DNA from 4 places in the Clostridioides sp. LIBA-2809 genome. Region 1 is predicted to be linked to each of the others. Evidence: riboswitches for the same ligand, from Rfam matches in the RefSeq annotation. Region 1 holds a riboswitch; each other region holds the start of a gene.
The links. A riboswitch is a leader RNA that binds a small molecule or an ion and turns the genes downstream of it on or off. The one in region 1 is predicted to bind cyclic di-GMP.
Positions count from the first base shown of each region.

Region 1 (8,021 bases):
GCCTTCTTTTATCTGCTTAAATTCATATTTATTTACTAATCTTATAGTGTTTTTTCCATCTCCAGCTTCTTTTTTAAGTTCAAGATTATCAGAATATTTTATATTAGATATTTTTAAAGCTGGATTTACTTTATCCAAAAGATTTACTTGACCTGAATCATAAACACCATAAGTTGACATATTTATTTTGTATTTAACAATCTGATTATCATTGCTATTTAAGACTTTTTTATCAACTTCTTTTTTTGCACTTATTAATCCAGAATTCTTCTTAAAACTTATCTCATCACTTTTATCAACTTTACTGTTATTTGCATCAAGAACAGCTCTATTTGTATAACTATCTTCAATACTAATAACCTTTAATGTATAAGCTATATAAAATTTTGATTCTACTTCTTCTTTACTAAGATTAATTGTAAATCCAGTTATAACTTTATCTACTTGACCACTTTCATTTCTTTTTTCTTCTAGTTTATACGAAATGTTGTTGGCAATTTTTTCTTTACTCCAAGGAGTCCAACTTCCATTCATTGGAATTTCTACAACTCTAAAATCATGTCCAGCTTCTCCTGCTGTAGTTAATCTCATACCTTCTGGTATGTTATCTGTTATAACAACATTACTTATTGGTGACTTATCATCATTTACTGAAATCTGATAGTTTATTACTTGACCAACTTGAGTAATATTTGTTGCTCCTGAATGCCCTTTAGTCAAAAGATAATCGCTACCTCTATCAAATACACTTACAGTAGCATCGTCTTCTTGTACCTTCTTACCATCAGATTCTATCCTAGCTACATTTTTATATTTATTATCATGTTTTGCATTTTCATCACTAATTCTAGCTTTATATTTAACTGTATACGCTTTATCTATATTCCCAAAATTAACTGAGATAGAGTTTGTATTCTGTTCAATGTTAAAATCACTCACTTCTTTCCCATCACTTGCTACTACACTCACAGAATTATTTACCAATGTCAACCCTTCTGGAAGTTCATCATACAAAATAATGTCTTTTAATTCTTCCTGTTTTTCATTTACTTGTATACTATAATTTATATCTTTATTTTTAACTGGCATAAATACAGTAGTTGATTTTCTTCCTTCAACAAGCTTTTTAAGTGTTCCTTTAGCCTCTTCTACATCGTCCTTATCTCCAGGCTTTATTTCTACATCCACATCTCCACTTCCACTTTCTATCTTTCCAGTAGTTTCAATATGAATTTTTGTATTTGTTTCTTCATCAACCTTTTTAACATATGCTTCTAGACCTATTTTCCCTTGCATTATACTTTGACCATTAGGTAGTTCTCTAAATGTAAGTGTGTATTCTCCATTACTTTCTGTTTTATCAAAACATTCACTTGTATAATCTAAATTAACTTTATTAAATACATCTGGCACCTTGAAAGTTATTGAATCACCTGCTTGTATTCCCTTTGATGTTGGAGTATAAGTTAATTTAAATGATATTTTTTTCATTGATTCAGTTTCTATTGTACTATTATTAATTTTTATAATGAATCCATAATCTTCATTCTCTTCATTAAGTTCTTCTTCTAAAGTTTTTAATAGATTTTCATCTTCTAATGGCTTCTCTTCTTTTGGAATCTGCTCTGTATTTTTATTGTCTAATGGCTTCTCCTCTTCTGGAGTCTGCTCTGGCTTTTTATTGTCTGATGGTTTTTCTCCTTCTGGAGTTTGTTCCGGCTTTTTATTGTCTGATGGCTTCTCCTCTTCTGGAGTCTGCTCTGGTTTTTTATTATCTGATGGTTTTTCTACTTCTGGAGTCTGTTCCGGCTTTTTATTGTCTGATGGCTTCTCCTCTTCTGGAGTCTGCTCTGGTTTTTTATTATCTGATGGCTTCTCTCCTTCTGGAGTCTGCTCTGGCTTTTTATTATCTGATGGCTTCTCTTCCCCACTTGATGAACTAGTTGAGCTATTTTGACTCTGACTGTTATCTCCTAATTCCGAAGCATAAGATACAGTTGGATATATTGTAGATACTACCATACTTAAAATCATAATTAAGCTTATTAATAATGCCCTTTTATTACCCTTCTTCATATAGATTTCTCCCCTCTATACTGTCTATAGTTTATAAATTTCCATTGATATCCCATTTAAATTAATTTTTATCAAAAAATTATACAAAAAAAGCTATGAAAATAAATAAATTTATATTCATAGCCGGTTGCACCACTGACTCAGTATGTCCATAAGGCGCCCAATAATAAGACATACATCAACATCTCTATAATATTTTATAAAAAACAATTAAAATTGTTATATTCATACTAAATACAATTATATATTTATATTATATAATGACTATATCTTATTGTCTATATATTTTACATTTTTTTCCTTATAACAATTTTAGGTAATCATTAAATAAAATCCTTATCCACAACAATTACACAATTATATTCAGGATTCATCTCCTTAACTAATCTCGTTATATCTTCTTTTAAATCTTCTTCTGACATATTTTTAGAGAACTCAGAAGGATTAACTACTATATCAAACACTAAATTTTTCTTATTTCCTTTTCCAACTATTCTAAAATCATGCATAGATTTTACGAGACTATTTTTCTTAAGTATTTTTTCAAGTTCTTCCTTTGCTGACATAACTTCTTCATCTTCAAGACATATAGGGTCCATGTGAATTACCAAATATATATCCAATTTTTCAGATATTTCTCTCTCAGCAGTATCTATGATTTCATGAATTTCCATTATATCTATATTTGATGGAATTTCTGCATGTATAGATGCAATACATCGTCCAACTCCATAGTTATGGATTATTAAATCATGTGTCCCTATAATATGTTTATAAGATAGTAATAATTCTATAATGGATTTTACCATTTCTTCATCTGGGGCTTCTCCTAGAAGAGGATTTATAGTATCTTTTACAAGTGAAAATCCAGCATAAAGTATTACTAGTGATACTGCAATACCAACATAGCCATCTATAGGAAAACTAGTAAACCTAGCTATAACAAATGATATTACTACACAACTCGATGTGAATACGTCTCCTAAAGCATCAAGTGAAACTGCTTTTAATGCTGAAGAATTAATTTTATTTCCCATAAATTTATTAAATTTACTTAACCAAACTTTAATCATTATAGAAGCAATTAAAAGTACAAGAGGTATTACTTCAAATTTTATAGGTACTGGATTTACTATCCTTTCTACAGATGACTTTATAAATTGAAGTCCTACCAACATCACCATAAATGCTACTATTAATGCGGATAAATATTCTATTCTTCCATGTCCAAAAGGATGCTCTTTATCAGCTGGCTTACTTGCTAATTTGAATCCTATCATAGTTATTGCTGAAGATGCCATATCAGAAAGATTGTTAAATGCATCAGCCATTATGGCTATACTTGCTGTGAGCATACCTATAGACACCTTTACTACAAATAAAAGTAAATTAGATAATATACCTACTACACCAGCTACATAACCATACTTATTTCTAACATCTCTATTTTGAACATTTTCACTATCTTTGATAAATGTTTTGACTAGGATTTTTGAAAACATAAAACTTACCCTCCTTGTCTTCTATTTTATTAACAAATTTTAGAATTTATATCTTTATTTATGATAACATAATTTGTATATAAAATTCTTAAAAGTTACTCTATCTTAATAAGATATTATTAGCCTTATTTTCATACAGCCATTATAAAAGCAACATATTTTCAGTTTAAATTCTTGAAGTCTAACAAAATTAGCCCTAGATATTTTATAATTTTACCTAGGACTTATATTACTATTTTATACCAACTATTTTATTTAACATAATTGAACCTGTATCTGGATTTTCAAATTCAAATTTAATGCCTTTTACATTAGATAAATCTATGTTTTTAAACTTTTCAATAGGTATTATTGTATCACTTACTGGAGTATATCTTGACCAAAACTCCATAAATTTTCCTTCTACATATTCATCTCTCACAGCTTTACCCTCAAAATATTTTATAGCAGACACTTTATCATTATCCATTATTACACTACTTTCTTTTCCTTTAGAATCAATTAAGCTAAGTTTAACTGAAACCTTCTTATCTTTACTATTTAACTCACTAGGAGAATTCAACGCCCATCTAAATTTTAGTGCAGAGTAATCTTTTAAATTTTTATTACTTAAAGGTAACTCTATTTTTGCTTCTTTAGATTTCCAATCAACTTGCAATAAATCAACATCTTCACTTGAGCTTATATTACTAAAAAGTTTTGCAGTATCTTTATCTAATCTCTCTGATTCAACTACCTCTTTTGTATCAACATCACTTGAATCTATATCTTTAAATGATTTTTGATTGAATAAATCTAAAGAACCATTATATTTAACTTTGTTTAATGTCTGATACCCATACATTTTATATGGCAATCCCTTTTTACTAAAAATAGGTGATTCGCTATCATCAAAGTCAAAAATAGATTTCATATAGTCAACTGCATAATTAGAAAAGAAATCTCTATGTTCTTCTTTACATAATTTTTCAGGATAAGTCCCATCCGTATCTCGTGGTGCAGAAAATTCCTTTTCTCCCAAAACTGAGTTATATGCATTATGATTTCCACCTACTAAATAAGTTAGTCCCAATGGGCTTTTTCTATTTTTATCTAAGGATATAGCATGAAAAATATCATCTCCACTGTGAATAACATCTCCATCGTACTCTGATACTATTATTGTTGTTGGTATATCTGGAAACTTTTCTATCGGACTATTATAGGCTGGTGTAAGTGATATAATTCCTTTTATTCCCTTAAACTCTTTTTGTATTTGGTCTTGTGCTATTTTGAATACACCAGAACCAGCTACAGAATGACCTATAAGACCAATATTATTTAAATCAACTTTATCTTTAAGATATACTCCAAATCCGTTTTTATTTCCCTCATTTGCATCTTGAAATGCTTTTATATAAGCCTGAGTTAAATATGTGATTCTCTCGTTTTCTACAGGTTCTCCATACTTAAAAGTATAGTTTACTGAAGTATCAATAGATACTCCTATAATACCATTTTTCGCTAAATCTTCAGTAAGATATTTAAATCCATCTTCAAAATCATTTTCTCCATCTCCATGTTGCCCATGAAAGATTAATACTACAGGTGCTTTTTCTTTTATCTCTTTAGGAGCTGATATTATACCTTCTATCTTAAAAGGTATTGTCTTTCCTCTTATAACTATTTCTGATGTTCCTAAACTAAATTTATTAGATTCAATCTTATTATCATTATTTTTTGTTGAATTTATTTCGTATGATATTTTTTCATTTGAAGTTTCATTAGAATTAGCTTTATTTGTACAACCTACAAACAGAGCACTTATTACTGATATAGATAAAATCATACTAATCCATTTTTTAAATTTCATAAATTTATTCCTTTCTATATATCCATTTTGATATGATTTATTGGATTTCTAGTAAATTTTCTTTATAACTTAATATCTATTTATTAATCTTTCTATCTATTCGGATAATCTATTTGAATTCTATTAAAGTAACCTTATACTATTAGTTCCTTTTCTTCATAGATTTATTGTCATGCTATTATTTTTCCCAAGTATTATTTATAATATTATTTTTTATTTCTGATATCTTTTAATTTAAAGCTCTAAAATTTTACTTTTATATAATATTTTTACATATAAAATAGTTTTTTCATTGATTTTTTTTGTATTTATTTATACTTTATATAATCTATAAACTTCTTCACTGCAAGTGATGTGCTCTTTTTGTCCCTTAATACCATACCAATATTTCTATAAGCTGGTACTTCCAACTCCTTTGCCACAATACGATAAGGAATACGTTGTAAAATAAGCTGAGGTAATATGCTAATACCCAAGCCACTTTCCACCATAGACATAATTGCATAATCATCCCATGTTGTAAAATGAACTTTAGGAGAAATATTGTGGCGTTCAAATATCTCAGAAATCTCTGTTTTTGCACCTTTTTCTAATAACATAAAAGGATAATTACAAAGTTCATCAATTGGAAAGTATTCACACTCTACAAGAGGATGGTTTTCAGGTAAAATCACAAGTAATTTATCCTGCTCTAAAAAAATAGTTTCAAACTCTGGAAGCGTAGGCAGTCTTAAAAAACCACAATCAACTCTACCATCTAGAATCCAATTTTCTATTTCTGTATAATCACCAAGTAATAATTCATAGTCAATATTAGGATAGTCCTTTTGAAACTCTCTAATAATATTTGGAAGCCAATGAGTTGCCACACTTGAAAAGGTTCCTATTCGTATAATCCCTGATTTCAATCCATTCAATTCCTCTATTTGCATTTGTAATTTATAATATTCATTACATACACCTTTAGCAAAAGGTAATAATTTCATACCATCAGAAGTTAATTTTACCCCAGAACGTCTACGTTCTAATAGTGATACCCCCCATTCTTTTTCTAAATCATTAATCATACGGCTAATGCCAGATTGCGAATACTTTAACATATCCGCTGCCTTTGTAAAACTTCCAGATTCAACAGCTTTAACAAATGCCATATATTTTTGAATATTCATATCCATACTGTGTACACCTCACATCCATCTGATTTTGTCATATTTTCTATGATAAACATTCGCTTTTATAATTTATAACCTTATGATACACTATGCCCATAGGATTTTAAACGGAAAGGAAGGAAATAAATCATGTTTTTTATAAGTGATATTTATACAGAAGCACCAGTTAAATTTGATACTCCATTACAAAAAGAGGTATACGAAATATTACAAAATTTGAATATTGAATTTGAACGCGTTGAGACAGATGAAGCAATTACAATGGAAGACTGTGTTCAGATTGATAAAAAATTGGATATGAAAATGGTAAAGACTCTATTTCTTTGTAATAGACAAAAAACAGATTTTTATCTATTTATTATGCCAGGGGATAAACCATTTAAATCAACTAATTTTAGCAACGCATTAGGAGTGTCTAGAGTTTCTTTTGCTCCTGCTGAATTCATGGAAACAATGTTAGGAACTAAAGTTGGTGCAGCAACTATTTTCAGTGCTATACTTGACAGTGATAATACTGTACAAATCGTTTTTGACAAAGGCGTTGTCAATGAAGAATGGTATGGATGTAGTGATGGTACTACTACCAGTTATATGAAAATTAAAACAAAACAAATCATTCACGATTTTTTACCTTTCGTAAATCATACACCATCTATAATCGAATTGTAATATAATGAAATATTATAGAAAGAAACTATATAATATTAAAATAACTCCAAAATAATTGTATAAAACATAAAACCGCAAAGTCATAATATATGCTACTTTGCGGTCTTACAAAAAATTAACTTTTAATACTAAGATTCGTAGTTCTGCTATTTTTTAGTGTTCTAAGAATTAATTTAACAAATTCATTTGATAACAGAATAGTTGATGCAAATAGTATTATTTTTATCCACATATTAAAGTCTAAAGAAACAGAGTTAAAGAAACTCTGGAATACTTGTGTAAATATTATCTGGATTACACCTGTAACAACAATTATTTGTAATGCCAGCTTATTTTTAAAGAAATTCGGTATCGTACTATTAAAGCCAAACTCTCTACAATTCAATGCATTAAAAAGGGCACTGAATGCAAATAAAGAAAATATAACAGTACCTTGCTCATCTGGTGTGGCCCCCAATATATTAAAAGCTGATTGTGTAAATACAATTGTAATTATAAGGATAGCATTTATAATAATATTTATAGACATAGACCTAGCTATTATTCCAGAGTGTCTATTTATTGGTTTTCTTTTCAATACATAATCTCTAACAGGTTCTAGTCCTAATGCAAGAGCTGGAGGACCATCCATTATTATGTTTACCCATAATAGTTGTATTGTGGTAAATGGCATATCTTTACCAGTAAGCTGAGATATTATAGCAATTATAAATGCTACTATATTTACAGTAAGCTGGAACTGTATAAATC
Region 1 covers NZ_CP197004.1:3,316,867-3,324,887, forward strand. Annotated here, with positions in the region: gene ACTG44_RS15685 (SrtB-anchored collagen-binding adhesin) at 1-2,076, opposite strand, end outside; cyclic di-GMP riboswitch class II at 2,189-2,274, opposite strand; gene ACTG44_RS15690 (cation diffusion facilitator family transporter) at 2,400-3,578, opposite strand; gene ACTG44_RS15695 (alpha/beta hydrolase family protein) at 3,811-5,430, opposite strand; gene ACTG44_RS15700 (LysR family transcriptional regulator) at 5,739-6,605, opposite strand; gene ACTG44_RS15705 (prolyl-tRNA synthetase associated domain-containing protein) at 6,732-7,271, shown strand; gene ACTG44_RS15710 (calcium-translocating P-type ATPase, PMCA-type) at 7,387-8,021, opposite strand, start outside.

Region 2 (8,021 bases), 780 kb from region 1:
CTTAAAAAACAGTTTATATTAATTTATTCCAGCGATAATAATTTTAATATAAATTAATTTCTGTCAAAATCAAAGGGGGATATTTTGGTATGAAGATAACTGACGTAAGAGTAAGAAAATTAACAGAAGAAGGTAAGATGAAATGCATAGTTTCAATAACTTTCGATAATTTGTTTGTAGTACATGATATAAAAGTTATAGAAGGCCATAATGGCCTATTTATAGCAATGCCTAGCAGAAAAGTAGGCGAAGGAAATTTCAGAGATATAGCTCATCCAATAAATGCAGAAATGAGACAAGTTTTAGAAGATGCAGTTTTACAAGCATATCATGAAGCATTAGTTCAATGGGAAGTAGCTGCTGAATAATAATAAATATATAAAATGGAGAGAGCCCGAACATTTAGGCTCTTTTTAAATGTAGAATTTGTATTAAAATATGTACTTTTTAGTAAAAAAGTGCTATATTATTAGTGATAATGTATATGTTGTATACAAATTGTCAAATAAATGTATTATAATGTATATTGATTGAGAGAATAATACGAATAAAATTAAATTAGATTGAATGGAGTGTATCAATGAACTTTAAAGCTATAATCCTTGCCGCAGGCAAAGGAACAAGAATGAAGTCTAAATACCCAAAAGTTATTCATAAAGTATGTGGAAAAGAAATGGTTAACCATATTATAGATGTTTCAAAAAAATCAGGTGTAAAAGATACTGTTGTGATTTTGGGGCATGAAGCTGATGTAGTAAAGGAAAAACTAGCAGAAGAAACTATAATAGCTATGCAAACAGAACAGCTTGGAACAGGACATGCTGTAAAGATGGCTAAAGAATATATTAATGATGAAGATATAATAGTTGTACTTTGTGGAGATACTCCACTTATAAAGGAAGAGACACTAAAAAAATTATTTGAATATCATATAGAAAATAAATATCATGCCACAGTTCTTACAACAAGAGTTGGAAATCCAACAGGTTATGGTAGAATAATAAGAGATAAGAAGGGCGACCTTCTTAGAATAGTGGAACAAAAAGATGCAAATTCAGAAGAAAAAATGATAAGTGAGATAAACTCTGGAATTTATTGTTTCAATGGTAAGAGCCTTAGAGAAGCATTGGATTTGTTAAATAATAACAATGCACAAGGCGAATATTATTTAACTGATACTGCTAAAATAATGAGAGATAAAGGTCTTAAAGTTGGTGCATTTGCAGGTTCAACTATTGAAGAGCTTATGGGTGTTAATTCAAGAGTAGAATTATCAAAAGCAGAAGAGATTATGAGAAGAAGAATAAATGAATCTCATATGGTAAATGGAGTGACTATAATAAACACTAACTCTACCTATATAGAATCTGATGTTGAGATAGGTAATGATACTATAATATATCCAGGTGTTATGTTACAAGGAAAAACAAAGATAGGCTCAGATTGTATAATTGGAATGAATTCATCTATAACAAACTCAGAAATAGGTGATGGTACAGAAGTAAAAAATTCAACTATAATTGATAGTAAAGTTGGAGAAAATACTACTATTGGTCCATATGCATATTTAAGACCAAAGAGTAACTTAGGAAACAATGTAAAAATAGGTGATTTTGTTGAAGTAAAAAATGCTATTATAGAAGATGGTTCAAAAGCATCTCATCTTTCTTACATAGGAGACGCACATGTTGGTAAAAATGTAAATATAGGATGTGGAGTAGTCTTTGTAAACTATGATGGTAAAAATAAATTTAAATCAATAGTAAAAGATAATGCATTTATAGGTTCAAATTCCAACCTAGTTGCACCAGTAGTTGTAGAAGAAAAAGGATATATAGCAACTGGCTCAACAATAACACACGATGTTCCAGATGGAGCTTTGGCAATAGCTAGAGAAAGACAAGTTATTAAAGAAGGCTGGGTAGAGAAGAAAAAGCAAAAAGATGAAGAAGGTAAGTAATCATTAGTTTATTATTTTGGCTAATAAATTTAGCTCGAAATTATTATAAATTATATTCATTAGGATTTTAAAATTTTCAGGAGGGTTACATAAATGAATACTAGCGGAAGCGAGATTAAAATTATTGCAGGTAATTCATCGAAAGAGTTAGCACAGAAAATAGCTGACTATATAGGTGTATCAGTGCTAGACTGTGAAGTAGGTACATTCAGTGATGGTGAAATATGTGTAAACATGAACGAGACAGTAAGAGGTTGTGATGTGTTTGTAGTACAATCTACTAATAGCCCAGTAAATGATAACTTAATGGAGTTATTAATCTTAATTGATGCATTAAAGAGAGCATCAGCAGGAAGAATAACAGCTGTTATTCCTTACTATGGATATGCAAGACAAGACAGAAAAGCTAAGGCAAGAGATCCAATCACTGCTAAATTAGTTGCAAACTTAATAACTGCTGCTGGAGCAGATAGAGTATTAACAATGGATTTACATGCAGCTCAAATACAAGGATACTTTGATATACCACTAGACCACTTATTAGGTGGAACAATATTAGCAGATTACTTCAATGAAAAGAAAATAGAAGATTTAGTAGTGGTATCTCCTGATTTAGGAAGTGTTACTAGATCAAGAAAATTTGCTAATTCTTTAAATGGAGAAGTGCCAATAGCTATAATAGATAAGAGAAGACCAAAAGCTAATGTATGTGAAGTTATGAACTTAATAGGTGATGTTAAAGGTAAAAATGTTATACTATTAGATGATATGATAGATACAGCTGGAACAATAGTTAATGCGGCAAATGCACTTAAAGAGTTTGGTGCAAAAGATGTTTATGCTTGTTGTACTCATGGTGTATTATCAGGACCAGCTATTGAGAGAATTTCTAATTCAGAGATAAGTGAGTTAATAGTTCTTGATACTATACAACTTCCTGAAGAAAAAAGAATAGATAAAATAAAGATAAAAACTGTAGCTCCTTTATTTGGAGATGCTATAAGAATGATATTCTCTAACGAATCAGTAAGTAAATTATTCTAATTTATTGGACTTATAAGAGTTGCTTAAAAGGATATAAAACTTTTGAGCAACTCTTTTTTGATACTTAAATTTATAGAGCTGTCTTTTATTTATTATAAGAGTATATGCGATTTTAGAAAAAGATTATGTTTTAGAATTTATAATAGATACGTAAAAAGAAATATGAAAAAGTGCATAAATAATGAATATTATGAATATAAAAAATATTTGGAAAAAGTATTGAAAAATTTCAGATTATGTAGTATTATGTAAATATAAACAAAGAAAGAGGTGTTTCCAATGGGAAGGTCAGAAGATGAACCCCTAATACTTAAATGATTCAGCCACAATCTAGAAGGAATATAAAAGTCTATTGAAAGTTTATTTATAAGAATTGAAAATAGTATCTATTCTATATCTTTGATGTTTGTGAGAGGGTTCTGGATTATATAAAGTTACTGTAAAGAAAGTAATTTTGCACAATGAGCATATCTGTAAATGAAGAGTTTCATTTATATAGTGATTGTGGCTGAATCATAATTAAAAGAGATAGAATGTTTATAATAGATGATTTTAATAAAATACTATATTGTAATAGCTTCTAGCTTTCAAATAAATATTAGCAAAGGATGGAAATGACAATGATAAAACTAAATGATAATTTATAAATATCTCCTTACGATATATGATAATTGTAGGGAGATGTTTCTTTTTTTGTATAGTATAATTATTTGTATGAACTGTGTTTCAATATGTAAATTATTGGTATATATAAATAATATAAACTTAGTTGATAAAATTTGGTAACTATTATATAATATAAGTGGATATGTATATATAATTATGCATTACCCTGAATTTAATAAAAATAGAAACGTTGATATATGTTCTGTGATTTGGGCACCTTAGAACATATGGAGTTAGTGGTGCAACCGGCTATGGAATTGTATTTATTTATGGATACTTTTATTTTCATAGCATTTTTTGTTTTAAAATGGTTATATGCTAGAAATAAATCTGGTTAGTACGTGTAAATAATTTTACTTAGATTTTTAACCAGATATATTATAAGTAAGTATTAATTAAAAAATTTGAGGGGGAATAAAAATGAAGTTAAGAAAGAATAAAAAAGGTTTCACTTTAGTGGAATTATTGGTAGTAATTGCAATTATAGGTATATTAGCAGTAGTAGCAGTTCCAGCTTTATTTAGTAATATAAATAAGGCTAAGGTAGCAAGTGTTGAGTCTGATTATAGTTCAGTTAAGAGTGCAGCATTATCTTATTATGCAGATACTAACACATTACCTACAGATATAAAAACACACTTAAAATCATACTTGGAATCTGATATAGAAAATTCTGATATTGGTGGAACTTATGGTTTAGTTAAAGTTAGTGATAGTAAAAAATTAGCATTATTGATAGATGGCGTAACAATAACAAAAGAACAAGCAGATAAACTAGTATCTGACATAGGAAAAGATAAGGTTTATACAAATGTAGATGTAGCTAAAGAGCATGAGTTAGATGATGCTTTTAATGGTAAAATATATATAATTCTTATAGATAATTTAGAAACTAGTGCTGAGTAGTATCTTCAATATTTAATTATATGTAAACTTAATGATAAATATAATAAAAAAGACAGGAAGAAAATCTTCCTGTCTTTTATACTATTTTATTTAATGTCCAATCACAAATGATGATATAATTGAGATAGTAAAGGAGTGAAATCTGTGGCTAAAAAAGTTAGAATAGGAGACAAACTGGTTGAAAAAGGATACATAACAGAAGACCAGCTTAAATGGGCATTATCAGAGCAAAAAAACAGTGGAAAAAGACTAGGAGAATTTCTAGTACAAGAAGGTCTTATAGATAGTAACTTATTAATAAGTGTATTAAAAGAACTTTTGGATATAGAAAGTGTATTTTTAGAAGGAACAGAAATAGACACATTAGCTACAAAAATGGTTCCAGAAAATATATGCAAAAGATATGCTGTATTTCCATTCAAAATAGATGGAAACAAGATATGTCTAGCCATGTCAGACCCACAAGATAGAGAAGCAGTTCAAGATGTAAGACGTATGTCAGGTAAAGATGTAGAGATATTTATATCGAGTGCAGAAGATATAAACAAAGCAATAGGTCATGCTTATGCACATTCAGAAATAAATAAAGCTATGACTGAGTACAACAAGAATAGAACTGGTGGAGTAAGAGAAACAGTAATACTTGAAGAAGATGTAAATGCAGCTCCAATAGTAAGATTAGTAAACAACATACTAGAAAATGCTGTTAGAATGGAAGCAAGTGATATACATATAGAACAAAGCGAAAATTACATGCGTGTTAGATTTAGGATAGATGGAATGTTAAGGGAATATATGAGGATGAACTCAGCACCATACAAAGCAGTAGTAAGTCGTATCAAGATAATGTCAGATATAAATATATCTGAAAAGAGAATACCGCAAGATGGCAGAATCTATTTAAAAGTAGATAACAAACCTATAGATTTTAGGGTTTCTACAATGCCAACTAATAGGGATGAAAAGATAGCCATGAGGGTTCTTGATAAGAGTAATTTTATGGTTAGTAAAGAAGTACTAGGAATAGATGAACATGGCTCTAAGATATATGACGAGTTGATAAACACTCCTTATGGACTTATATTGGTAGTTGGCCCTACTGGAAGTGGAAAGACAACTACACTATATTCAATGTTAAATCAATTAAATACAGAAAATAGAAACCTCTTAACAATAGAAGACCCTATAGAGTATGAATTACCTGGTGTAAATCAATCTCAGATAAATGAAAAAGCAGGTCTTACCTTTGCCAGTGGGCTTAGAGCTTTTATGCGTCAAGACCCAGATATAATAATGGTTGGGGAGATAAGAGATACTGAAACTGCAGAAATAGCAATTAGAGCTTCTCTTACAGGACATTTAGTTTTAAGTACATTACATGCAAATACAGCAGTTGGAGCAATTTCACGTCTTTTAGATATGGATGTAGAAAGTTTTCTGATAACTTCATCCGTTTTAGGGGTAATATCTCAAAGACTTACAAGAAAAATATGTGAGCATTGTAGGGTTTCATATGAAGCAGACATTGGAGAAAAAAAGGCTCTTGGTATTGATGTAAATGAATCAGTAACTATTTATAAAGGAGAAGGATGTGAAAGATGCAATAATACAGGATATAAGGGGCGTCTAGGTATATTTGAGATGCTTGAAATTACACCAGAAATAAAAGAGTTAATAGATTCATCTGCCAATCAAAGAGAAATTTTAAAGGTGGCTAGAAAACAAGGCATGATTAGTCTGAAAGAGGATATAGTTAAAAAGGTTTTAAATGGAAAGACAACAGTAGAAGAAATGATTAGAATAATTTTGATGACTGATTAAAGGATGATATTATGAAAAGTTTTAAGTATACAGTAATAAAAGAGGATGGAAAAAAACAAACTGATGTAATTGAAGCCAATGATTTTAATGAAGCTAGAAGTCTCCTTAGAAAAAGAAATCTTAGAGTTCTTGAAATTAAAGAAAGTAAAAGTAAAAACATAAGTGTCTTTAGTAGAAAGAGAAAAAAAGACTTAGGAGCTGACCAGATAAGCCACTTTTGTAGACAGTTTGCTATTATAGTATCTTCTGGTATAAATAGTATCTCAGGTCTAGAAACATTAGCTAGAAGGTCAACTAATGTTACCTTGAGAGAAGAGATTAATCGTATAGTAGCAGAAATAAAAATAGGTTCTACTATTGCAGATTCAATGCTTTCACCAAAATCAAAGTTTCCAAAATTACTTGGAGCTATGATAGCTACAGGTGAGGCTACAGGTAAATTAGATGAAGTACTAAAAAGTATGGCTTCATTTTATGATAGTGAACACAGGGTTAAGCAAAAGCTTAGAAATGCGGCAACATATCCATTAATAGTTTTGATTTCTTCCTTTGTAATGATTTTTATATTTACAGCATTTATGGTGCCTAAGATGGTGAATTCAATTACAACAGTAGGAGCATCTCTGCCACTTATAACAAGAATTGTTATGGGGTTTGGTGTGTTTATGAAGAATTTTTGGATAATAGTACTTCTAGCTATTATATTGTCTATTTACCAATTTAAGAAGTATCTAAAAACACCCATTGGTAGAGCACATAAAGATAGAGTCATAAATAAGATTCCTATTTTAGGAAAAGGAATAAACTGTATGGTGGCTACACGGTTTTCAAGAGCATTGTATCTATTTGTATCAACAGGATACCCTTTAGTTCAGGGGCTTGATTATATTATAGATAGTGTAAATAATACCATGGCAGAAAAGATTTTGGCATCAGCCAAAGATGGAATAACAAGAGGTGAGGGCTTAGCAGAGAACTTAGAAAGATATACATATTTTGATTCTGTACTAGTACAGATGATAGCTATAGGGGAGCAGACAGGGGAGTTAGAGAATATAAGTAGACAGATGGCCGAATTCTATGAGTATGAATCCGAAATTTATTTAAATAGGATGGCATCAATGATAGAACCTGTTTTAATAATTGCAGTTGGTATTATAGTTGCGGTACTGGTTGTATCAATATTTATGCCAATGCTTAGTATATATGATGCTATGTAGGAGGGAAAGGACAAATGAACAAGGTTTATGTATCATATTATGGCGATTCTATTTCCATAGTTGAGGGCAGATATAAACATGATAAAGATAAGTTTTATATAAAAAATTTTAATGCGTTTTCAATAGAGGATATTGCACAAGATTTTTCTAAGGAAAAGTATGCTCTATTGAGATACGCATTAGAAAATGTGAAGTTAAAATCAAGACACGTAGTTTTTTGTTTAAATACAAGAGATGTAATTCTAAAACCCCAAAAACTCCCTAAGATGGATAAAAAGGATTTAGATGGATTTATGAAGCTAGAAATGGATGAGATGATGGCTTTGGAATCAGATGAATATGTGTTTTCATATGAAGTATCTAGTGAAACATCAGATAGCTCAACTGGTGAGGAGTCAAGTTTG
Region 2 covers NZ_CP197004.1:4,099,336-4,107,356, reverse strand. Annotated here, with positions in the region: gene spoVG (septation regulator SpoVG) at 90-368, shown strand; gene glmU (bifunctional UDP-N-acetylglucosamine diphosphorylase/glucosamine-1-phosphate N-acetyltransferase GlmU) at 581-1,960, shown strand; gene ACTG44_RS19320 (ribose-phosphate diphosphokinase) at 2,054-3,004, shown strand; cyclic di-GMP riboswitch class II at 3,845-3,930, shown strand; gene ACTG44_RS19315 (type II secretion system protein) at 4,091-4,576, shown strand; gene ACTG44_RS19310 (GspE/PulE family protein) at 4,721-6,397, shown strand; gene ACTG44_RS19305 (type II secretion system F family protein) at 6,409-7,617, shown strand; gene ACTG44_RS19300 (PilN domain-containing protein) at 7,632-8,021, shown strand, end outside.
Region 2: it holds a riboswitch for cyclic di-GMP, as region 1 does, so the genes downstream of both, ACTG44_RS19315 (type II secretion system protein) here and ACTG44_RS15685 (SrtB-anchored collagen-binding adhesin) in region 1, are expected to answer to the same signal.

Region 3 (8,021 bases), 1.2 Mb from region 1:
TTATCAAAATGGGGAGTTGCTATACTTTCAGTCATCTTACAAATAATGATGGTTTTGTATTCAACAGGAATTAGTTTGGATTTTAATTTTTATACAGGATTGATTTTGGGGATAGTAGTTATTTTATTTGGAAATTATCTTCCTAAATGTAAGAGAAATTATTCTATGGGAATAATTTCACCATGGGCTCTTAATGATGAAGAAAATTGGAATAAGACACATCGTTTAGCTGGATGGATTTGGATTATTGGTGGGATATTATTAATTATTAATGCTTTTATTAGCATTCCTCTTTATAATATCTTTGTAATTTTTGTAATTATAATACTGCCATTTATATATTCTTATTTGCTATATAGAACTTCAATTAGAAATAACTAATACAATCAATTCCTATTATAATATTTGGATAAATAGAATACATTTCAGAGCTAAAATATATAATTAAAAATTTATTAATACACTTATTTTAGCTCTGAAAAAATATTCTTTAATAAAAATAGTAGTAGGTTATTAAAAGTTTTTGATAATCTATATAAATTAGTCTATTGAATGTAAATTAAAAGGTTTGATTTAATATTGAAAGGCTAAGTATAGTGTGATACTCTTATAAGAAATCATTTATAAATATAGGAGGCAGGACATGAACACTAAAGAAATGAAGGAATATAGAGAGTTTTACAATAAAAAATTAAATGAAACAGATGAATTTTTTAGAGTATTTGGAAGTCTTGATGATAAGACTTATTCAGAAGGAGCTATAAGCAAAAAAAATAAGGAATTAATGGGATTAGCTATTTCTATTTTAAGTCGATGTGATGAATGTATTTGTTATCATATTGAGGGGTGTATCAACTCTGGGGCAAGTAAGGATGAAATTATAGAAGCAATAAAAATAGGTGTAATTGGTGGTGGGTCTATTACATATCCAAATGCAAGGTTTGCAATAAAGGTTTTAGAAGAGTTTAATATATAATTTTGATAACAATAATTTATTGATAATAGGTTGTTTGAAATTGAATTAAATTTTATTCTTTTATTAATTTTTTATAATTCTCATAAATTTTAATAAAAAACTTTTACAAACAAAGTTTTGTTTACTGTATTTTATTATCAAGTTTCCTACAAATTAAATTGTCTATTTTTATTTATAGAGTAGAATAAACTGTTTTTGTTAAGAATTTTGAAAGTAAAATCAGACTAAAAAAATAAAGGCACTAATTTGTCTAACGTTTATTGGTGAAAAATAAACATATAGAAGTTATAATAAATATATAAAAATATATGAGAGGTGTTATATGTTTGGTAAACCAAAAGAAAGTGTTAGATTTCTAGACTTTAATGATGTAGCAGAAAAGTTTGGAGAAAAAAAAGCTGTTGCAATTTTTGATGCTATAGCTGGAAAAAAATCTAAAGAACATATTATCAAAGATATAGAAAAATTAGTGAAAAATGAAGTTTAGATATTTATAAGGTATATTGAGCTTGAGGGTAGCTCTTTATACCTTCTTTTTTATTGTTTTTGGATAATATTCTAATGTTTAGATTATATATTATAGAGATAATGTAATTTAAGTGATTACATATGCATTGTGTAGAGTATTTAATAAATGTGTTTAAATCTAGACGTGTAAATTTAGTAATATCTTATTAAGAATATAATTGAAAAATTATTAAGACTTTTAATTTAAATCTCTATAACTAAGTTTTTCTAAGTTTTAACAGTTTCGTTTTTTATTTAAATAAAAAAACTTATTGTTATAGATTAATATTTATATAGCAATAAGTCTTTATAGTTTAAAATTATAATCAGTTTTATAGAAATTATGATTTTGTAGAGAATCATATATAAAAATACTTTCTATAGGTAAAAATTAAATACTTACAGTAGATTATTTTTTAGAGTATCTAGATTAAGTTTTGAATCTTCATTATCTTTATTAAAGTATAACGCTTTATTAAAGTATTGTTGAGCTTCATCAAATCTTTTATGAAACATGAGTATAACTCCTTTTAAGTTATACACATTGCTTGCATTTTTTTTATAGTCAGAATCCTTTTTATCTAGGAACTTTAAAGACTTATTAATTGAGTCTAAAGCATCGTATGTGGCATCTGGATAATCAGGAAATCCATCGAAACGCATATAATTACATGCCTGTGCATAATAAAGATTTGAGTCAGTAGAATTAATACTAATAGCTTTTTTTAGTATGACTTCAACTTCTTCAAAGATTTTTAGTCCAAAATCATCAAGTTTAAGTTGAGCAAAATCCATACTATTAATACCAAATTCTTTTTTGAAATCTTCATACAACAAGAGTTTGTATTTGTTATTTTCAACTACAAAGTATCTATTCACCTTTAAAGAATCATCTTTTTTATAAAGGAGATTTTTTATTTCAAAAGTTTCTTCTAATTTAACTACATTTTTATACTTTTTTCCGTCATAGTTATAAGTTTCTATGGTTTTTTCTTTATCTATTTTATAACTAATTATTCTTTTTGTTTTAACTAAAATATTTTGAAATTCTTCAAGATTCTCCTGACTAATTTTTTTCTTGCTATCTTTGCTTAATAAACTATATGCTGCTTCATAGTCACCAGAGTTCATTCTATCAATATATTTTTTTGCTACTTCACTAGCGCTTTCTTTTAGAGAACATCCTGCTACAGATATTACAATTGATAATGTTAAGAGTAAAGTTATGCCTTTAGTAATATTCATAATGTAATCACCTAATAATTAAATTTTATTAATTATATTTTAGCATCAAATATTGAATAAGTCATCAGCTTTAAAGTATATAAAGAAGATAGTTTAATAAAATTAAAAACCTAACTCTGATAACCAACTTATTAGTTTATTTTCTCTCTCTTTTAAATCATTACTATTAAATTTTCCTAATTTAATTTCACCAACAATCATACCATCAGACATAAATAATACTCGTTCTGTCTTTGCTGCTACTTTGACGTCATGAGTTACAAGCATAATAGTTGTTCCTAATTTATTAATAGCTATAAGAATATCCATTACTTCATTTGTTAGCTTGGAGTTAAGTGCACCTGTAGGTTCGTCTCCAAATAAAATTTTCGGGTTGTTAATTAAAGCACGACATATGGAAGCCCTTTGAAGTTGACCTCCCGAAACCTGAGTAATATCCTTATTTTTTATTTCCGAAATATTCATTTTTTCCATAAGTCTTGTCGCTCGTTCATTGATTATTTGACGACTTTCTTCTTTATTTAAGTAAGCTGAGAGAATTATGTTGTCAAATATATTTAAGTTTTTAAGTAAATTACTTTGTTGAAATATAAAGCCCATATTTTTTAATCTAAGTTTTGATAATGCTTCTTCGGACATATTAGAAATCATTTCACCTGAAAAATTGACTATACCAGATGTTAATTTATCCATTCCGCTTATGTTATGCAGTAATGTTGATTTACCAGACCCAGAAGCACCCATAATAGATATAAATTCTCCATATTGAATTGATAAATCTATTCCTTTTAAAACTTGCTGTGTATTTCCTTTAGCAATAGTATACTCTTTAATAATTTTTTTAGCTTCTACAATATTATTCATAACATACCCCTTACTCTATAATAGACATAATTTTTATTTTATTGATTGCTCTATTAATTACTATAATTGTAATTAATACTGTGAGAATTAAAGCTGATGGACAAAGTATATATACAATTAATGGATTTACTATAAATTGAAGGTTTGAGATACCAGAAAGTAGTAAACCAGATATTTTTTGTCCAAGTGTATTTGCCATAATAATTCCTAAAATAACTCCGATTATAAGTACTAATAAAGCTCTGGTAATATATTGAATACGTATATCTCTAGTAGAAAATCCTAAACTAAGCATAGTTGCTGTTTGTGGTGTATCTTTGGTAATGAGCATCTTAAAAAACATTGCTGTAATTAGTGAAGAAATTACAATAGATACGACAACAGCTAATTTTATAACAAGTCTTAACTGGTTGATAATAGAGCTTAATGTCTGACTTATATAATTATTTATATCTGTAACTTTAGCAGGGTAATAACTAATACTGTATTGTTCTAATTTATCTGCTACATTGACTCCAGGTTTTAAATTTAAATTTAGGACATGCCATAGAACATTATCTTTTTTAGATGGTAGCATAGCTTTTGCAGTCTTACCACCATATGTAATGTCTTGATATATGCCACTAACAGTAAGAGTTAACTCTTTACCTTTTGAGAAAATGGATAAATTATCTCCAATACTTTTTTCTAGTTCATTTGCATTTATAACAGATAGTGCAATTTCATTTTCTTTTGTTGGTGCAGAACCTTTTACATATGTAAGTGGGAAAGTTTTAAAGTTTCCATTTTCTATTTTCATATTTTCTACTTTGCCATTTTTATTTTTTATTTTATATGAACTTGTTGTAAAGGATTCATATTTTTCAACATCATTGTCATCGTTAATTTTTTGTAATATAGAATTAAAAAGATGTTGGGTTTGATTTGTCTGTGATAAATCAATACGAATATCACTCTTACCTGCGCCCATATAAGTGATAAATTCAGGTGATTGAATAGTATTTAGAAAATTAAGTGGTACAATCATAAGGAAAATACAAATCATGTAGACAAAACAAAGCAATCCATAGACAGTAAATTTTCTTGCTACTTCATTTAACCCTAGAAATATATTGGCATTTGTCATTTTGGTTTTGTATAGCTGTAAGCTATATCCATGTATTACAGAGTTTGTAGAATGATTATTTCTTAATGCATTAACTGCTGATATTTTTTTGAATCTTTTAAGTATAAGTTTACAAAAGAATACAATAGCTACAAATACAAGAACTGAACTTATAAATGGAATAAGAATACTAAAGATATCTTTATCTACTGTTCCCATATAAATATAAATATTTTTTGTAAAAAAAACTCCTATGAATAACGACAATATATAGCCAAGAAAACTTGCAAAAGATGAAATTAATACGTATTTTATCAAATATAGTTTTTGGATGTTACTATTTTGAATACCAATGGCTTTCATAACACCAATTTCTCTGTAGTCTTCTTCAATCGTTGTAATTAAAGTAAATCGTAAGCATAAAATAGAAATTGTAATAAGAAGAATGCTAATTAAGATGACAATAGCAATTACAATTCCGTCAGACAAAGCATTTAGTAGTTTATAAGTGGAATAAGTTATTGATGTACCTGTTTGTGGGAGCTTAGTTGATTGATATAGTGTTTCAAACTCACTAATTTTATTTATATCATTTAAGAGAAATTCAATTAGATATTCGCTTTCCCCCATAGTAGCTTTTAAAGTATCCCAATCATTATCACTGATTAAAAAACGCTTTGAAGTAACAAGAGAAGGGTTCATCTGTGCATCACGTATAAAATCTTTTATTGTAAATTCCATAAAGAAACTACCATTAATAATTTTTATTGTATCTCCAATTTTTAAATTGCATTGTTTCATATAGTATACAGGAACTCCTATTTCCCCATCTTTTATTTGCATTATTTGATTGTCCATATCTAATAGAAAGTCAAATTTATCATTTTGTTTTGTAAAGCTATTTTCTAGCACACTATTAGCCTGATTTTCTCCTTTATTTCCTAAAAAAATATTAGCTCCATTTATATTTAAAAGTTCAGTAGTTTGTTGCTTTTTTACATATGGAGTTTTAGCTGAAAACTTGTCAATTTCTTCTTGATTTAATTTCCCAGAATACATTTGAACATAATGAGGCGCATGGGATTTTTGAAACAAAGAAGTCATGGAATCAGTTAGTTCTATAATGATGCTCGTTGCACTAGATACCAGCATTGATGCAAGCAAAATAAAAATAAATAGAGCAATTGTTATCACTTTGTTTCGAGTTAAATCTTTTAATAATATTCTCTTAAGCATAAATAATCCTCATTTCTTAAAAATTTTGTATTGAATATTTTAGATTTATTTTATATTAGTCATAGATATATAAAAATTTAAACTGACCGTCGGTCTATAATGATAATATAATAATATTACTATTTTGTCAAGTTATTAAAAAAGTAAAATATAAACTTCTTATGATAAAGTGTTTATACAAAATATATCCTAAAGAAATTAGTAAGAATTTTAAAAAAGAATATAATTAATATATTTTATTTTTAGTTTTTTACTAATCAATAATTTTTAATATTAATTAAGTATATAAAAAATTATTGATTATTTTTATGTGTTAATATTTATTAAAAAAGATTTGTTAAAAGTAATAGTATCATAGATAAATTACTATTTTTTAGATGAATTATGAAGAACAATAATTAAATTAATAAATATAAAGGTATTTTTTGCTTATTATTAATTAAAAATTTAATTTATATTTAATTAATATAAAATTTGAGGTAATATTATTTTTAAATTGTTCAAATTATGTTATTATTCAGATATAGGCAATATTAGATAAATCTAATGACGCAAAGCTATAGGGACTAAAATCTTTATGTAATAAAGGTCATGTCAGCCAGTTGCCAAAAAGATAATGATTCTTTTTGTTAAAAGTATTTGTTGAAAGTATATATTTTTAATAACTTAATATTTGGCAAGAGGAGGGCTTAAGATGATATCTGAATTAATGTTAAAAAATTTTGGCGAATCTAGCATCAATTTTAAGACTAAAATTAAATTAAATTTAAGAGAAAGACCAGACATAAATAGTATGAAGTTGAAAAGTATACCAGAAGGTAAAATTGTCAAGCTAAAATGTGTTGATGGAATATGGGCAGAAGTTGAAAGTAATTATGACAAAGGATGGTTACTTTATAAATATTTAGAAAAATTAAGCAATGTTAAAAACAATAGTAACAACATGGTAAAAGATAGAAAAAAGAATTATGTAGGAAATATAAGAACAAATGGTCTAAGTTTAGAACTTAGAAATGATAGAACATTAGACTCTAGAATTATAACTACAATTCCTGATGGTTTTAAAGTTGAAGTATGTTATAGTGTTGGGAAATGGGCAAGAGTGAATATTGATAAAAGTGGAAAAAGATATTGTGGATATGTATATAACCAGTATATAGAAGAATGTTTAAGTTTATCATAATTGGATACTAGTAAGCTTTAAATACACTAATAAATCTCAGAAAAAGAATCCTAATCATAGGATTCTTTTTCTTTTGTAAAAATCATTATTATAATACTAAACAGAATAAATTAATTAAGCTATCTTAATTATAAATGGAAAATTTAGTTGAAAGTAGATTTAATTTGTATTTTGTGTACTAAGTATCATAATTTACTATTAATTTAAAGAATTTTAACAAAAGAGAAACTTTATAGAATAAAAATAATATTAAAGATAAGAAAACATATAAGAAATTTGAAAAATTTTGTAATTTTTACTTTAATATATATTATAATAAACTAGATATAAGTTTTTATGAGGGGGAAAATATGAAAAAAAAGAAAAAGTTGATTGGAGTAATTATATCTTTTTTACTTATAATCAGCATTATAAATCCATTACAAGTTGAGGCAGACGTTATTACTGATTCTAGTGTATACATTTTTTCAACACAAGAGAATTATCAATCTAATAATACTAGGTTTAAAACTATTAAATCTAAAAGTAGACACAAACGTAGCAAATCTAGTAAAAGTAGAGTGAAATTAAAAAAAAGAACTACAAGAACTAAAACTTATGGACATGGAATTCTAAATAGACACAAAAGTCGAGGTATAAGAAGATATAATATTTTATCAAAATTGATACTGTCAATAATAGTTATGTTTGTTGTTATAGTTTTAGTTATATTAATATTTATTAAAAGAAAGAAGAAGAAATTTTATTAAATACAACAATGAAAATTATATAGTTGTTTTATGTGATTTTATTATTAATTAGATGGTAATTTAAAGAACAACGTTTTGTTAATTATTGATGTTTATTTAATAGCATGATATAATTTGAACGGAATAATATGCTGTTTAAAAGGAGATACAAAAATG
Region 3 covers NZ_CP197004.1:2,166,227-2,174,247, reverse strand. Annotated here, with positions in the region: gene ACTG44_RS10435 (SdpI family protein) at 1-381, shown strand, start outside; gene ACTG44_RS10430 (carboxymuconolactone decarboxylase family protein) at 644-976, shown strand; gene ACTG44_RS10425 (hypothetical protein) at 1,299-1,463, shown strand; gene ACTG44_RS10420 (NTF2-like N-terminal transpeptidase domain-containing protein) at 1,883-2,728, opposite strand; gene ACTG44_RS10415 (ABC transporter ATP-binding protein) at 2,831-3,592, opposite strand; gene ACTG44_RS10410 (FtsX-like permease family protein) at 3,603-5,933, opposite strand; cyclic di-GMP riboswitch class I at 6,450-6,543, shown strand; gene ACTG44_RS10405 (SH3 domain-containing protein) at 6,628-7,116, shown strand; gene ACTG44_RS10400 (hypothetical protein) at 7,467-7,865, shown strand; gene ACTG44_RS10395 (TetR/AcrR family transcriptional regulator) at 8,019-8,021, shown strand, end outside.
Region 3: it holds a riboswitch for cyclic di-GMP, as region 1 does, so the genes downstream of both, ACTG44_RS10405 (SH3 domain-containing protein) here and ACTG44_RS15685 (SrtB-anchored collagen-binding adhesin) in region 1, are expected to answer to the same signal.

Region 4 (8,021 bases), 520 kb from region 1:
ACACAAGAAAACTCAGTGAAAGTTTACGAAACCGCAAATAATAAATTAATAAAAGAAATCAAGGTAGGAAAAGAGCCTACAACTATAATTTGTTTGTAGGCTTTAATGTATGTCTCTTATAAGTAAGTCGATAACTTCGGCATACATATAAGATGCATTATTTTTCCAGTTGTTGCAAATAAGTTTTGCTTGTTTCTCTGATGAAACATTTAGATTTAAATCTATTAAGTTAGACTGATTTTCTATGACTCTAAGGTTTACAATAAATTCATTATCACTTTGCTTTACGAAACTAGACTTTACTTGAGTATCTGCTAGTAAATTTTCTTTATTAGAATCTATATACTTGTCTATTTTTTCTGTAACACTAGTAGGTATTCGATTAAAGAAGTATTCTAGACTTTCTACGCCTCTTTGAGTAAGAGCATAATATTCTCTGTCAGAGTCTTTATATGTAGTCAAAAACTTAGATTCCATAAGCTGAGATAAAAGCTGTTGTAATGAGAAGTAATTCATCATTTCAGTCTCTAATACTACTTGAGTTATTTGAGAATTAGTTAAATCCATTTTAATTTTTTCTAAGATATATAAAATTAAAAGTTTATGATACGCTAATTCTTCAGACGAGTTTTCAAACATAAATATCATCCTCCGTCAAACTATTTCTATATATAATATATTAAACTAATTTATACAAAATTAAAAGAACAATTTGTATAGTATTATTAATCTTTAACAAATCATATAAAATTAATTTTATAAATAAATACAGAGAAATAGGGCTGCTAATTAGCAGCCCTGTTGATACCCAGGTGTCAAAATTTACTATCTATTTTCCAGCCATTTGTCTTTCAGCCATTTCAACTAATTTCTTAGTCATGTATCCACCAACATATCCATTTTCTCTAGCTGTTAAGTTACCTTTGTCTATGTTCTCATAGTTAGATAAACCTATTTCGTTAGCTATTTCTAATTTCATTTGGTTTAAAGCAGCTTTTGCTTCTGGCACTACTGTTCTGTTTGAATTTGACATAGTAAATTTCCTCCTCAAATAATTAGTTTATGATGTCTAACAACACTTTTATTTATGTGATGTTAATACTAATTTCTCCAAAATAAAAACAATATATACAGAAAAATAAAGGTAAAAATGTAAAAAATATAAAAAAATTAAATAAATGAGTATTTTAGAGCATTTAACTGGGTCAAGATAGACTTTGTTTTTTTCTTTATTGTCCTATAAATTAAATATTACAGTACTTTTTTGAGCTAAAAAAAAATAAATTTTAAATATAGAAGAAATTATCTAAAAGGGGGAATAGTATGAAAAGAGAAGTTAAAAGAACTAAAGCTTTGATATATAGTGTTTTATTTTTTTCATTATTATTAGTATTAATATTTGCTTTTGTTTGTGGAATAAAGTACATATGTTCTAAATCTGACAACTCAAAAATGCCTATATATAAAGTTGATACAAATGAGAAAAAAATAGCTTTAAGTTTTGACGTGGCATGGGGAACTAATAATATGGATGAAATTCTAAATACTTTAGATAAACATAATATAAAAGCTACTTTTTTTCTAGTTGGTAGTTGGGTTGATGATAATGAAGATATTGTAAAGGCTATAGATGAAAGAGGTCATGAAATTGGAAACCATTCAAATACCCATGCTAATTTGAAAGAAATATCAAAAGAAGATATAACAAAAGAAATAGAAACGACATCGGGAAAGATATTTAATATAACAGGGAAAAAGACCAATCTGTTTAGACCACCTTTTGGAGATGTAAACAACAAAGCTATGGACATTTGTAGTGATTTAGGTTATAAAGTAATTAAGTGGGATGTGGATTCTATAGACTGGAAAGAGCTTGGACCAAACCACGTAATTGAAAAAGTAATAAAAGAATCTCAACCTGGTTCAATAGTTTTATTTCATGCTAATATAAATGATGTAGATAACTACTTGGACACTATAATAAGTAAACTTAAAAAAGATGGATACAATTTAGTAAAGGTATCAGACTTACTATATAAAGATAATTACATAGTTGACTCTAATGGAGTGCAAAAACCTAGGAATTAATAAGTAATAAATGTATATTTTAAGTAAAGTTGTGGTAAATTATATAATATATGTTAGAAAAGTGTCGATAAAAAGACGGTGTCTATTTTTTGACACTTTTTATGCATGTATGCGATATCAATAATTATAGATTAAATTAATTAAAAAAGTGTCTAATAATTGACTTATTTAAAATAAGTTTAAATATTTTAAATAAGTTATGAATGCTGTAAGACAGTATTTTCAAAGGATATAAGTTTGTTTAAAAGTTGGCATAGAAATTGCTTTGTTAATAAGCGATATGTTCTATAGAAATAAACAATATGTTAAGACATTGTAATAGAAAAACAACATTAACATTATTTGAACAGCTTATAAAAAAATTAATATACTTAAGGGGGCGTACTAGTTGAACAAACTATATTCTATTTTATTAAAACAACACGTTGGTGGTCCAGATAAACCAGTAGTAAGTGTTGGAGATGTAGTAAAAAAAGGAACTCTAATCGCAGAACCAGCTGGATTAGGGGCAAATATTTATGCCAGTGTTAGTGGAAAAATAAGTGAAATAAATGACCAAGCTATAGTAATCGAAGCTGATGAAGTACAAGATGATACTTTTGAACCATTAAAAGGAGAAAGTATACTTGACTTAATTAAAGAAGCTGGAGTTGTAGGAATGGGTGGAGCAGGATTCCCTACTCATATAAAATTAAACATAGATTTAAAAGGTGGAACAATATTAGCAAATGCAGCTGAATGTGAACCTTTATTAGCTCACAACATAAAAGAAATAGAAGAAAGACCAGAAATAGTTTATCAAGGTATAAAATACGCTATGGAAGTTACTAATGCTGGAAAAGGTATGCTAGCAATAAAAAGCAAGCATCCAGAAGCAATAGCAGCATTCAAAAAAGTAATAAAGCCAGGAGATAACATAGAAGTTGCAGAACTAGTTGACATGTACCCAATGGGAGAAGAGAGAGCGATAGTAAGAGATGTTCTAGGTAAATTACTTGAGCCAACTCAATTACCTTCAGAAGCTAATGCAGTAGTAATAAATGTAGAGACATTAACTAGAATAGTAGAAGCTGTTGAGCAAAAAAGACCAGTTATATCTAAAAATGTAACTGTAGTTGGACAATTAAACAGTGGAAAAGAATCTATAGTATTTGAAGATGTACCTATCGGAACTACTGTTGGAGAATTAATTGAAAGAGCTGGTGGAATAAAAGGTGAATACGGAGAGATAATCTTAGGAGGACCTTTCACTGGTAAAGCTACTACTTTAGATACTCCAATAACTAAAACTAGTGGTGGTATAATAGTTACTATGCCATTTGTTAATGAAAAGAGAAAAATGGGTCTTTTAGTCTGTGCATGTGGACCTAATGAAGAAAGAATGAGAGACATAGCAGCTAAAATGGGAGTTACTGATATAGTATCAGTTCAAAAATGTAAACAAGCTCAAGAAATTAAAGGTGCATTAAAATGTGAAAATCCAGGACACTGTCCAGGACAAGCTCAAAAATGTATAGAATTTAAGAAAGCTGGAGCAGAAGTTATATTAATAGGAAACTGTACTGACTGTAGTAACACAGTAATGGGTTCTGCACCAAAATTAAAATTAGGTGTATATCATATTACTGACCATGTAATGAGAACAGTTAATCACCCATTAATAAGAAGAATAAAAGGTGACGTAAGATTAAAAATAAAATAATATAATATAAATAATAATATAATATAAAAATATATGAAAAAAACATCCTTAGAAAAGTTTGAAAAATTACTTTAAGGATGTTTTTTGTTGCAATATGACGATAAGATTATGGAATAATATAAATAATATGGAAGAAATAGACAAAAGGTAATGCATAATGTATAATGATGGAAATAGCTATTAAAATTATATTAGACAAAAATAAAGACTCAAATATGTGGCCATATTGACAAGTAAAAATTTAATGAAGTCAATCATCCAACAGGGTAAAGTTTTTGTGTTATATCAAGATACTCTATGGTATCTTTTTTAGTGTGAAAATATATTTTTGTCTTTTATTAATCAAGAATATCTTAAATAATAAGATTATATTTTAGGATATTCATAAAAAGTGCACTTAAAATACTTAAAAATAAGAATTAAAAATTACTAAAAACCTATTTATAGAAACTGTGAAGTATATCTTAAACCTGGGCACTTAAAAGATATATGGAGTTAGTAGTGCAACCTGCTATAAATATAAATAGGAGGAAAATCTTGAAAATAAAAATTAAAAAATCAAGTATAATTAGTTTAGTAATTGCTTTTAGTATAGCATTTACTGCATTTGCACCAATAATATCTTATGCTGACGAAGTAGATGGAAAAGATATAATACTCGATGGAGAGAAACCAACAGTAGGAGAAACACCAGATGGAGAGAAGCCAACAGTAGGAGAGACGCCAGATGGAGACAAACCAACAGTAGAAGAGACACCAGATGGGGATAAACCAACAGTAGGAGAGACGCCAGATGGAGAGAAACCAACAGTAGAAGAGACGCCAGATGGAGAAAAACCAACAGTAGGAGAGACACCAGATGGGGATAAACCAACAGTAGGAGAAACACCAGATGGAGAGAAGCCAACAGTAGGAGAGACACCAGATGGAGAAAAACCAACAGTAGGAGAGACACCAGATGGGGATAAACCATCATTAGAAGAAGTACCAAATGAAATGATACCATCAGAAGAAGAAAAATTAGAAGTGGAAGAAATGAGTTTGAAGAAGAACATTGAAGATATTCTTAATCTTACTGTATCTCAAATAAATAAGATTGTATATAATTTCTGGGAAGACGAAAATGATGTAAAAACAGATGAACAGTCAGAAATTTATGAGGTACTTACTTCACGAGATGGAAATACTAGCTTTTGGTCTAATAATAAAAATTCAAAAGTAAAGAATAGTTGTTTATTAAAAGAAACAGATGGTTCAAATAGACCTTATTTTGATTTAAGATTTGATGATATTACAAAAACTTTAACTTTCGATTATGTAATAGAGGGTCTTATAGGTGCAAGCCATAAGGATGGTAAATATGTAATAGAAGGTGAAGATGGAGAACAAACTGCATTTTGTTACAATAATCATTTAAAATCTCCAAGTAATAAAAATAAGAGTCCATACTTACCAGCAGAAGATTTTAATGGTCAAGAAAATAAAAATGAAGATGCAATTAAATCTATACTATATGCAGGTTCTGAGTTTGATGGATTTGGATATAAGCAACAATTTAATTTAGGTGGAAAAGAATATGAAGGTATGATTCATTTTGCAACTCAAGATGCAATTTGGATTATGCTTGGGCAAATGAATGAACAAGAGAGACTTAAGCTTTATCAAACTCTTATAGATTCTTATGATAGATTGATAGAGAATGCAAATACTGAAGAAGAAAAAGCTAAATATCTGAAAGACAAGGAAGCTCAAATAAATAGAAAAGCTTATTTAGAAGCATTATTAGAAGCTGGTCGTAATGAGTTAAAGCCAAATGATACAGGAAAACCTAGTTTAAGTAGTGGTTTAACTGATATTAAATTTGATAAAATTCAAGATGGAACTTATGAAACAGAATCTATAGCCCTAGTAGGTTATAGTGGTGTGGTTAAGTTGAAATTACCAGATGGAGTAACTGCTTATGATGAAAACGGAAATGTAATAGGTACAGGTGAAGTAGAGATTTCAACACAACAAAAGTTTAAACTTAAGAGCATAGATAAGCCAAATGTAAAAGATAAGGTATCTGCATTATCTTATGATTATATTTTCCCAAAAGCCATTCAATATTTTAAGACAGTTTTTGATTTTGGAGAAAAAGACCACTCATCTGTATTACCAGCTAGTAAGCAAAATTTATTGAGCTATACAATAGAACAAAAAAGTGGTGAAGTAGTTGATTTCAATATAGGTGTACCAACGGATGGAGACCCAGATGTAAATCCACCAATACCACCAAATAATGATAATAATGACTCAAACGGGCATAAACCTAAGCCATCACCACCATCAGATGACACAGTGATAAATCCACCAGTACCACCATCAGATGATACAGTGATAAATCCACCAATACCACCATCAGATGATACAGTGATAAATCCACCAATACCACCATCAGGTGATACAGTGATAAATCCACCAGTACCACCATCAAGTGATATAGTAGAAAATACATCAGTACCATCAAAAAATGATACAATAATAAACCCACCAGTGCCACCAGCACATGATATAGTGGTAAAATCACCAAAAACAGGTGATGAAACGCAAATAATGCCATATATACTTATTGGTATTATAGCAATTTGTGGATTGGTGTATCAAACTAAAAGAGTAAAAAACTAATACAGAATACTGCTTGTTATTAAGTTTTAAAATATATTGTCTCAAATTGATTTAAAAATCATTTTGAGGCATTTTTTTATGTAACTATAATCTTTTTAAAAATAGATGTTAACTGTTTTATGAATAGAAAAATAATTTGAAGGTGAAAATAGTATTGAAAAAATAACATACTAAAGGTATAATTCATTTGATTTTATTTGTATAGATTTAAGTATTCATTTTAGTACTTACATGAATTTGTATTAGAAATCTGTATAATAATCACTTAAGAAATTTTAATATTAATTATTGAATAAATTGTTATTATGATATGCTAGAATAAATATGTATAAATAAGTTTTGATTATGTACTACTATAAAGGGGGGACTTTATGTTTTCGATACCAGAAGTAAAAAAAGTAGAAGAGGTAATGGATACAAAATTTACAACTATAGACGAAGACACAAGAATTGAAGATGCAATAAAAGAAATGATAAAAAGCAATACAAAAACTCTAATGGTAATAGATTCATCTGGTGAATTAAAAGGTATTATATCTATGACAGATATACATAATCTTTATGACATGCATAAGAAATATGAAGGCCAGACAGTAAAACTTATAATGAAAAAGGATGTAATATATGTCAGCGAAGGTTTAACCTTAGATGAGTGTAGAGATATAATGATATTGAAAAATATAGGAATTCTTCCTGTTCTTAGAGATAATAAAATTATTGGTGTATTAAAACAAGAACATATTAGAGATTATCTATATATGCACTTAGAAGACTATGGTTTGACTTTAAAATATATTATAGGACAAATTAAAGAAGGAATTTGTGCTATAAATAACGAAGGTGTAGTTATATTATGGAATAAGTTTATGGAGGAAAGGTATGATATAAAATCTGAAGACATAGTCGGTCGACCGATGAACGAATTTTTGGAGAATACTATCTCAGAGAAAGTATTGAATAGTAAAATCGGTATGAGTGACTTATATTTTACGGATAAAAAAGAAAATATGTATGCGTTAGTTCATGCAAATCCTATATTTTATAAGGAAGAATTTATTGGTGTTGTATGTACAGAGGTTGATGTTACAGAAGCCAAGATACTTGCTCTTGAGCTTGAAAAAGTAAATGATACTTTGAAATATTTAAAGAATGAAGTTAAAAACTTATCTAAAGGTAGCTTTGACAAAATTTTAGGTAAAAGCTATAAATTAGAAAAATCGAAAGCGATTGCAAAACAAGTAGCTAGAACTAATAGTAGTATATTTATCTGGGGTGAAAGTGGTACAGGTAAAGAAGTATTTGCAAGAGCTATTCATGATTATAGTGAGAGGAAAGGTCAGTTTATACCTGTTAACTGTAGTGCTATACCAAATGAGTTATTTGAAAGCGAATTTTTTGGGTATGAATCAGGTGCATTTACTGGAGCAAGTAAAAAAGGTAGAATAGGTATATTCGAACTTGCAAAAGATGGAACTGTATTTTTAGATGAAATTGCTGATTTACCTCTTAGTATGCAGGCTAAGTTGCTTAGAGTGTTGCAAGAAAAAGAAATAAGAAGAGTTGG
Region 4 covers NZ_CP197004.1:3,834,240-3,842,260, reverse strand. Annotated here, with positions in the region: gene ACTG44_RS18135 (YncE family protein) at 1-99, shown strand, start outside; gene ACTG44_RS18130 (DUF4364 family protein) at 103-639, opposite strand; gene ACTG44_RS18125 (alpha/beta-type small acid-soluble spore protein) at 830-1,033, opposite strand; gene ACTG44_RS18120 (polysaccharide deacetylase family protein) at 1,324-2,088, shown strand; gene prdC (proline reductase-associated electron transfer protein PrdC) at 2,477-3,790, shown strand; cyclic di-GMP riboswitch class II at 4,227-4,312, shown strand; gene ACTG44_RS18110 (Cys-Gln thioester bond-forming surface protein) at 4,328-6,457, shown strand; gene prdR (sigma-54 dependent transcriptional regulator PrdR) at 6,829-8,021, shown strand, end outside.
Region 4: it holds a riboswitch for cyclic di-GMP, as region 1 does, so the genes downstream of both, ACTG44_RS18110 (Cys-Gln thioester bond-forming surface protein) here and ACTG44_RS15685 (SrtB-anchored collagen-binding adhesin) in region 1, are expected to answer to the same signal.